One region of the Arthrobacter sp. 24S4-2 genome, then DNA from elsewhere that is predicted to be linked to it. Evidence: riboswitches for the same ligand, from Rfam matches in the RefSeq annotation. Region 1 holds a riboswitch; the other holds the start of a gene.
The links. A riboswitch is a leader RNA that binds a small molecule or an ion and turns the genes downstream of it on or off. The one in region 1 is predicted to bind S-adenosylmethionine.

Region 1 (4,202 bases):
GGAAAGAAGGAGGGGCGCGACGCCATCCTGGCCTATTTCGGTGAACTCGGAACGCGTTCCGGAGGCAACCTGAAGGTGACCGTTGAGGAGATCATCGGTGGGGAAACCAACACCGTTGCGGTGCAGAACAACCGTGCAGAGAACGGCGGCCGGGCCCTGGACCAGGACGGCGCAATTGCATTCCGGGTGGCTGACGGCAAGATCACCGAGGGGCGGGAGTTCTTCCAGGACACCGCGAAAGGCGACGCATTCTGGGCCTAGCCGAACCTACAGCGAGACCCAGTACTTCCGCACCTCCGGCACCGCGGCCGCAACCAGTTCGCCACTGATGGGAACCGACGCCTCGGCCACACCAACGTCATCCCACTGCGCCACCACCCGGGTATCCCCCCAGCGGTAGCGGCCAGAGCCAGAACCCACGGTTGACGGAGGGGCGCCGGGTGACCCGCAAGGCGCTTTTTTAGCGCGAACGGTCAGTTAAGGCCCTCAAAATGCAGGAATCAGGGCCGTATCTGCCCGTTCGCGCTGTTCGTTCGCGCTATTCCGATCTGCGTTGGTCAGATCTGCTTGAGTGCCTGCTCCAGGTCGCGGATGAGGTCGTCAACATCCTCGAGCCCCACGGACAGCCGCACCACGCCGTCGCTCAGCCCGATGGCCGCACGGCCTTCCGGACCCATGGCGCGGTGCGTGGTGGTGGCCGGGTGGGTGATCAGTGACTTCGCATCGCCGAGGTTGTTGGAGATGTCGATGATCCGCAGCGAATCCAGCAGCGCGAAGGCGGCCTCCTTCGCCGTACGGCCCCCGGACGCTGAAAGCTCCAGCGTGAGCACTGTGCCGCCGGCCTTCATCTGCTTGGCGGCCAGTTCGTACTGCGGGTGGGATTTCAGGAGCGGGTACTTGACCCAGCTGACGGCGGGCTGCTCCTCAAGCCACTCGGCCAGGCGAAGTGCGGAGGCGGAGGAATGGTTGACGCGCAGCGCCATGGTTTCCAGGCCCTTGGTCAGGACCCAGGCGTTGAATGCGGACAGCGCCGGCCCGGTATGGCGCATGAGCTGCTTGACCGGTCCGTCGATGAACTCCTTGGTGCCCAGGATGGCACCGCCAAGGACCCGGCCCTGGCCGTCGATGTGCTTGGTGCCGGAGTAAACGATCACGTCGGCACCGAGTTCGCCGCAGCGCTGCAGTAGGGGAGTGGCAAAGACGTTGTCGACGACGACGGTCGCCCCTGCCGCGTGTGCCAGTTCGCTGACAGCGGCGATGTCCACGATTTCCTGCATCGGGTTGGACGGCGACTCGAAGAAGACCGCCGTCGTCGGCTCCGAAAGGGCGGCGCGCCACTGCTCAAGGTCCGGGCCGTCCACAAACACAGTTTCCACGCCCCACCGGGGCAGGATCTCGTTCAGGATCACAAAGCAGGAGCCGAACAGCGAGCGTGCGGCCACAACGCGGTCACCGGCAGCCAGCAGGGCACCCAGTGCCGTGAAGACGGCGGACATTCCCGACGCCGTCGCAAAGCACGCTTCGGTGCCTTCGAGCAACCGGAGCCGCTCCTGGAACGTGGCCACGGAGGGATTGCCGTAGCGGGAGTACACAAACCGTTCGTCCTCGCCGGTGAAGGCGCGCTCGGCAGCTGCCGCGGATTCATACACGAAGCCGGAGTTCAGGAAGATCGGCTCCGCGGTCTCCTGGAAATTGGTGCGGTCAAGACCGCCGCGAACAGCCTGGGTGTCAGGGCTCCAGCCGGCGGCGTCGGGGTTGAAGGTCACTTAGTTCTTTCCGAGGTTGGTGGGCAGGCCGCGGTTCTTCCAGCCGTTGACGGTGCGCTCGCCCCATCGGTCCGGTTCGCCCTCAAAGCCTTCAAGGACGTTGTAGGCCGTGAACCCGGCCTGCGTGGCGGCAATTGCGGCGGCCACCGAGCGCGCGCCGGAACGGCAAAGGAACACCAATTCGACGCCGGTGTCCTCCGGAGCCTGCTGCTTCAGCTGGTCGACGAAATCCGGGTTGGGGATGCCGCCGGGGAAGGTCCACTGGATGAAGAGGGGATCATTTCGCTTTTCGTTGGCGGACGCCGTTTCCGGGATGCCGATATGCGCCCACTCGCCCTCGGTGCGGACATCCACCAGGACTGCGCCCTGTTCCAGCTTGGCCCAGGCGTCCTGCGGGCTCAGGTCTCCGGCGTAGCTCACGCGTGCCCCTCGAAACCGTCGCCGGGGAAGTCGGCGTCGAAGTCGAGCTCGTCCACCGCGGTTGCCACAGCAGCGTCGGCAGTGGCGATGGCTGCCGGAAGGATCACAGCCTGCGCAACGATCACGGTGGTGCCGTTGAACGTGGCCGCCGGGCTCCCGTGCAGGACGTAGCCTTCGGCCAGCGCCGCGGAGATGCGCTCGCAGAAGGAACGGTCATCCGGGCCGGTGATCAGGCGGTACGCCAGCTTTTCCTGGGACAGGTCCTGGCCAGCGGCAGCCGGGGCGGCGGCCGGAACCAGTTGGGCGGGGGCGTCAGACACGACGGGTCTCCTTCTCTCACGCTTGCAGCTCGAATTGGTCGATATGCCGAGTATTCACCTGAGGCACCCCGCCGCGAAAGGGAGGGTTGCCGACCGGCCAGTCAGGGCTTGGCACCGGTTCTCATTACTCCCCAAAAACGTAACACTTACGACGGCGGCCCGCACCGCCGTCGTCGTCATCTTCCGTAACGGGACCACGCGCAATGCGCAATCAACCCGGAGCCAATCGGGGGTTATTGCGGCCCGTACATGACCCTGCGTTGCAGTTACAAATGGCCGCACCGGGAGGATAATGACGGGAGATGAACCGCTGTAACGCCGGATGAAACCAGGCAGCCGTGAACAGATCCAACGGGAATACAGTCAGTCCCATGCTGCACTTCGGTTGGTTTGTGGGTCACGGATTTGGCGTCCAGGGCTGGGGAACGCCCGGCTACGGCGTCGGCTACGACTGGAAAAAGCCGGCGCTCTATCAGCACGCCGTGCGCGAATTCGAGCGGGCCGGGCTGGACCTGTTCATCATCGAGGACTCCCTCACGGTTCCGGACACCTACGGCGGCAGTGCCGAGGTGTCGCTGGCGCAGGCGTCCTTTGCGCCCAAGCACGATCCGCTGGCACTGGTCCCGTACCTGCTCTCCGCCGCGGAACACCTGGGCATTGTTCCCACGGTCAGCGCCTCTTTCTACCCGCCGTTTACGGCAGCCCGGCTGCTGGCCACCCTGCAGCACTTTTCCAACGGCCAGCTGGGCTGGAACGTGGTGACGTCCGGCAGCGACCTTGCCGCGCAGAACTACGGGCTGGACCAGCAGATCGAGCATGACCTCCGCTACGAGAAAGCCGAGGAGTTCGTGGTCGTTGTCCGCAAACTCTGGCGCAGCTGGGCCCCCGACGCCATCCTGGAGGACGCGGAAGCGGGCGTCTTTGCGGACCACACGAAGGTCCATCCGATCAACCACAACGGCGAGTTCTTCAAGGTCCGGGGGCCGCTGAACACCGCACCGCTGCCGGAGGAGCCGGTGCTGGTCCAGGCCGGCGCGTCGCCGCGGGGCAAGGCCTTCGCGGGCGCAAACGCCGACGTCGCAATAGCCCTGGCCCGGGGCGCGGACGGCATGAAGGACTACCGCAACTCCATCCGGGCGGAGGCCGCCGCGGCCGGCCGGAACCCAGACGACGTCAAGGTGCTGTTCGTCCTCAAACCCACCGTGGTGGGCTCCCGCGCCGAGGCTGATGACCTCCGTGAGCAGCGCCGGCAGCTCACGCAGCGCGACATCGACAGCCAGCTGAACTCCATCTCCTACCTCTCGGTCATCGACTTCAAACAGTTCGACCTCGACGCGCCGCTCCCCGAACTCACCACCAACAGCAACCAGGGGACCCTGGACCACTTCGCCAAGGCAGGTCCGCCCGGATCCACGCTGCGCCAGCTCCTGCAGGCACGCAGCGGCGGCGCGGGCGACAGCATCATCGGCACGGCCGAGGACATTGCGGAGTACCTCGAGGAGACCGGCGCCCAGGTGGGTGGGGACGGGTTCCTGTTCTCCGGCTTCGTAGACCCGGCCACTGTTCACGGCGTCCTGGATCGCCTGGCGCCGGTGCTGCGGCGGCGGGGGCTGCTCCGTACAAGCTATGGCGACGGCGGGTTCCGCCGGAACCTGCTGGACTTCTAGCGCCATGGGAAACGGCGGCAGCACTTTCC
Region 2 (4,202 bases), 1.5 Mb from region 1:
ACCGGATCCTGCGGTCCTTCCCCGATCTGGAACCCGGCACCGACGCCTGCGAACGCGGCTGCAAACACGATGCCTCAGCGATCAACTGCGGTGTGGATGCCTGGGTCGCCGAAGGACACGCCGGCCCGTCCGGCGAGGCGCGGCTGGCCTCACTCCGCCGCCTGCTGGGCACCGATCCAAGGATGGAAGCGCAGGAAGCCAAGGAGCTGGGCATCGTTTCCTAGGGCGGTTTCCTAGTGCGGTTCACCCCCGGGGAGCACGGTACAGAACGCGGCGTCCCAGCCGGCCGGCCGCATAGACGGTAGTTTGGAACCATGACCCAACCCGCTTCCAGCTACAACGATGACCTCCGCCTGGCCCATGTCCTGGCTGACTCTGTCGATTCCCAGACAATGAGCCGCTTCAAGGCACTGGATCTTCAGGTTGAAACCAAGCCGGACCTGACGCCAGTGACGGATGCGGACAAGGCCGCCGAAGAGTCCATCCGCGGGCAGCTCTCCCGTTCCCGTCCCCGCGACGCCGTCCTCGGTGAAGAGTTCGGCAGCTCCGGGCACGGTTCCCGCCGCTGGATCATTGATCCGATCGACGGCACCAAGAACTTCATCCGCGGCGTGCCCGTCTGGGCCACCCTGATCGCCCTCGTCGACGAGGGCGAACCGGTGGTCGGGCTGGTCAGCGCACCCGCACTGGGCAAGCGCTGGTGGGCCGCCAAGGGCGCCGGCGCCTACATGGGGCGGTCCCTTGCTGCTGCAACGCGCCTGAAAGTCTCCAACGTTTCCAACCTTTCGGACGCGTCGCTTTCCTACTCGAGCCTGGGCGGCTGGAAGGAACGCGGCAACCTCGACGAGTTCCTTGGCCTCACCGAGGAAGTGTGGCGGACCCGCGCCTACGGCGACTTCTGGTCCTATTGCATGGTGGCCGAAGGATCGGTGGACATCGCATGCGAGCCGGAGCTGAACCTCTACGACATGGCCGCCCTCGTCCCGATCGTCACCGAAGCCGGCGGCCGCTTCACCTCGCTGGAAGGGGTGGACGGACCCTTCGGCGGAAACGCGCTGGCCACAAACTCGATCCTGCACTCCGAAGTCCTTAAACGGCTGAATCCGGACCTTGACGACCTCCTCCAGGGAGGACCGGCTCCGGAACACTGACCTTCCGGAGGGCGCGGTGGAATCGACAGCGCGCAGAATAAACGACGGCGGGATCCCCTCTGATAGGGGATCCCGCCGTCGTTTGTTCGGCAAGTTCCCCGTTTTTCCACCGCGCGTAACAAACTGCTTAATAATGCCCGCGACTTTCCCCGGGCAACGCTGATGTCCTAGGCTTTTCAGCAGGTCACGAGTGCCAGCGCTAAACCCCGGTTTGCTGGCCGGCAACCCTCCATTCGCGGTGGGGTGCCCCGGGTGACGACCAGGCCGGTCCGGAACGGACCCGGCAAGCGCGGATCCCCGGAATGCGGGGTCCTTTACAGTAAGGTCCCCATGACTACTGCCACTTTCCCCGCAAACCACCGCACCAAGACGGGCTCTGCCCCCGGACTCCTGGACGAACGGTTTGCGGTGGCCCTGCGCCCGCTGTCGGCCGTCACCGGCGCCGAGATCCAGGCGCCACTGATCCAGGGCGGTCACGTGCGTTACGCCAACCTGGACTACGGGGCCTCCGCCCCGGCCCTGTCCGTCGTGTCGGCCTACCTGAATGAAATCCTGCCCTACTACGCCAGCGTGCACCGCGGCGCCGGCTACGCCTCACAGATCAGCACCTCGGTCTACGAAAACTCCCGGAACATCGTCCGGACCTTCGTTAGCGGCAGGCCTGACGATTCCGTGATCTTCACCAGGAACACCACGGATTCCCTGAATCTGCTGGCCGGCTGCCTGCCCGTTTCAGACGGCCGGCACACCGGCGAAGTGCTCTACCTCGACATCGAACACCACGCCAACCTTCTCCCCTGGCAAGGTGTGCCGCACCGCAGCGTCGTTGCCGCCCCCACACTCAGCGCCACCATCGAGAGCCTGCGCACCGAACTCCGCCAAGGGGACATCAGCCTGCTCGCGGTAACGGGCGCCTCCAACGTCACCGGCGAAATCCTTCCGATCCGCGAGCTGGCGGCCCTGGCCCACGAACACGGCGCCCGGATTGTTGTTGACGCGGCGCAGCTGGCCCCTCACCGCCGCATCAACATCGCAGCGGACGACGTCGACTACCTCGCCTTCTCGGGCCACAAGCTGTACGCGCCCTTCGGCTCCGGCGTACTGGTCGGCCGGCCGGACTGGCTCGACGCCGGCACCCCCCACCTTGCAGGCGGCGGCGCCGTGCGGGAGGCCAGGCTGGACTCTGTCAGCTGGACCACCGGACCGGCACGGCACGAGGGCGGCTCGCCCAACGTGCTCGGCGCCGCCACGCTGGCCCGCGCCACGCAGGTCATCGGGGCCCTCGACCAGGAACTGTGGCACGCCCACGAAACCGCCATCCGGTCCTTCCTCGTTGAGGGCTTGCGGAAGATCGACGGCGTGACTGTCCACCAGATTTTCAGCGACACGGACCAGGCCGCGGACACCATTGGTGTTGTGAACTTCTCCGTCGAGGGCTACGACGCCGGCCTCGTGGCGGCCTACCTTTCGGCCGAACACGGCGTGGGCCTTCGCGACGGCCGCTTCTGCGCCCACCCGCTGCTCAAGCGCCTTGGCCTGCCTTCCGGCTCGCTGCGGGCAAGCTTCGGCGTCGGGTCCAGGCTGGAAGATGCACAGCGCCTGCTTGCCGGCATCGAAGAACTCCGCCGGACCGGACTTGGCTGGGATTATGTGGTGGACTCGGGCCGCTGGGTTCCGGCCAACGACACCCGCACCTACCCGGACTGGGCACCGAACACGCCCGGCACCGCCGGCGCGGCGCCCTGCACCGAGGACTAAACGCGGTTCGGAGCTTTCCCCGGCTCCCCGGCGGTGAAGGGGACCGGAACGGGGAGCTACTTGCGGTAAATTCGAGGGGTAAGAAATCACGCCTGCCCGAAGGAGACTGCACGTGGCACGGGGAGGCCCCAAACTGCATCACACACGCCGTCACGAGCTCGGCCGGAGCTTCCAGGGCGGCGGCGAGCACTATGACCGGGTGCGCCCCGGCTACCCTGCGGACTCCGCAGACTGGCTTGTAGGCAGCATCGGCAGGACAGCCGGGGTTGCCGACGCCGCGGACATCGGGGCGGGGACCGGAAAATTCACCGCCCTGCTTGTTGAACGCGGACTGGCTGTCTCAGCCGTGGACCCGTCAACGGACATGCTCACCCAACTGCGGTTCTCCCTTCCGGGAGTTCCCGCGACGGAGGGCACCGCAGAGGACACCGGACTCCCGGACCGTGCGTTCGACGTCGTCAGCGTTGCCCAGGCGTGGCACTGGTGCGACCCCATTCGGGCCAGTACGGAGCTTGCCCGCATCCTCCGCCCCGGCGGTGTGCTGGGGCTGGTCTGGAACCAGCTGGACACGTCGGTGCCCTGGGTGCACCGGCTCTCCCGGATCATGCATGCCGGGGATGTCCACAAACCGGACTTCCGGCCGGCAGTGGGGCCTGAATTTACCGGGCTGGAGAGCCATCTGACCCGCTGGGAGGATCCGGTGACCACCGAAGACATCGTGGAACTGGCCAAGTCGCGCAGCTACTACCTCGCTGCCGGTGAGCTCACCCGGGCGAAGGTCCGTGCCAACCTGGACTGGTACCTCCACGACCACCTGGCCCACTCCCGCGGGGAAGCCATCGGACTCCCCTACCTGACCCAGACGTGGCGGGCTTTCAAGGCATGAGTCCCGTAACCAACGCGGTAGGCTTGGACTCGTGAAGACCAGCGCGCCCTCCTCCTCCATCGAGGACTACGTCAAGGTCATCTATTCCTTCACGGAGTGGCAGGACAAGCCAATCACGTCCTCACAGCTGGCCCAGCGGCTGGGCGTGGCCAACTCCTCGGTCTCGGAAATGGTCCGCAAGCTCAAGGACCAGGGGCTGGTTGACCACAAGCCCTACAGTGCCATCACGCTCACGGCCGACGGCATCCGCCTGGCGCTGTCCATGGTCCGGCGGCACCGCCTCATCGAGACTTACCTTGTCCAGGAGCTCGGCTACAGCTGGGACGAGGTCCATGATGAGGCCGAGTTGCTGGAACATGCCGTATCAGACACTTTCATTGAGCGGATGGCCGGCAAGCTGGGCAACC

Region 2: it holds a riboswitch for S-adenosylmethionine, as region 1 does, so the genes downstream of both, FCN77_RS17245 (aminotransferase class V-fold PLP-dependent enzyme) here and FCN77_RS24280 (DUF1737 domain-containing protein) in region 1, are expected to answer to the same signal.

The regions. Positions count from the first base shown of each region.
Region 1 is NZ_CP040018.1:5,222,178-5,226,379, reverse strand. Features, by position in the region: gene FCN77_RS24295 (nuclear transport factor 2 family protein) at 1-261, shown strand, start outside; gene FCN77_RS26460 (hypothetical protein) at 268-420, opposite strand; gene FCN77_RS24290 (O-succinylhomoserine sulfhydrylase) at 558-1,766, opposite strand; gene FCN77_RS24285 (rhodanese-like domain-containing protein) at 1,767-2,186, opposite strand; gene FCN77_RS24280 (DUF1737 domain-containing protein) at 2,183-2,446, opposite strand; SAM riboswitch class IV at 2,520-2,635, opposite strand; gene FCN77_RS24275 (NtaA/DmoA family FMN-dependent monooxygenase) at 2,878-4,173, shown strand; partial or broken gene FCN77_RS24270 (aromatic amino acid ammonia-lyase) at 4,133-4,202, shown strand, end outside.
Region 2 is NZ_CP040018.1:3,708,820-3,713,021, forward strand. Features, by position in the region: gene FCN77_RS17235 (ribosome small subunit-dependent GTPase A) at 1-224, shown strand, start outside; gene hisN (histidinol-phosphatase) at 315-1,151, shown strand; SAM riboswitch class IV at 1,334-1,447, shown strand; gene FCN77_RS17245 (aminotransferase class V-fold PLP-dependent enzyme) at 1,482-2,909, shown strand; gene FCN77_RS17250 (methyltransferase domain-containing protein) at 3,022-3,795, shown strand; gene FCN77_RS17255 (metal-dependent transcriptional regulator) at 3,827-4,202, shown strand, end outside.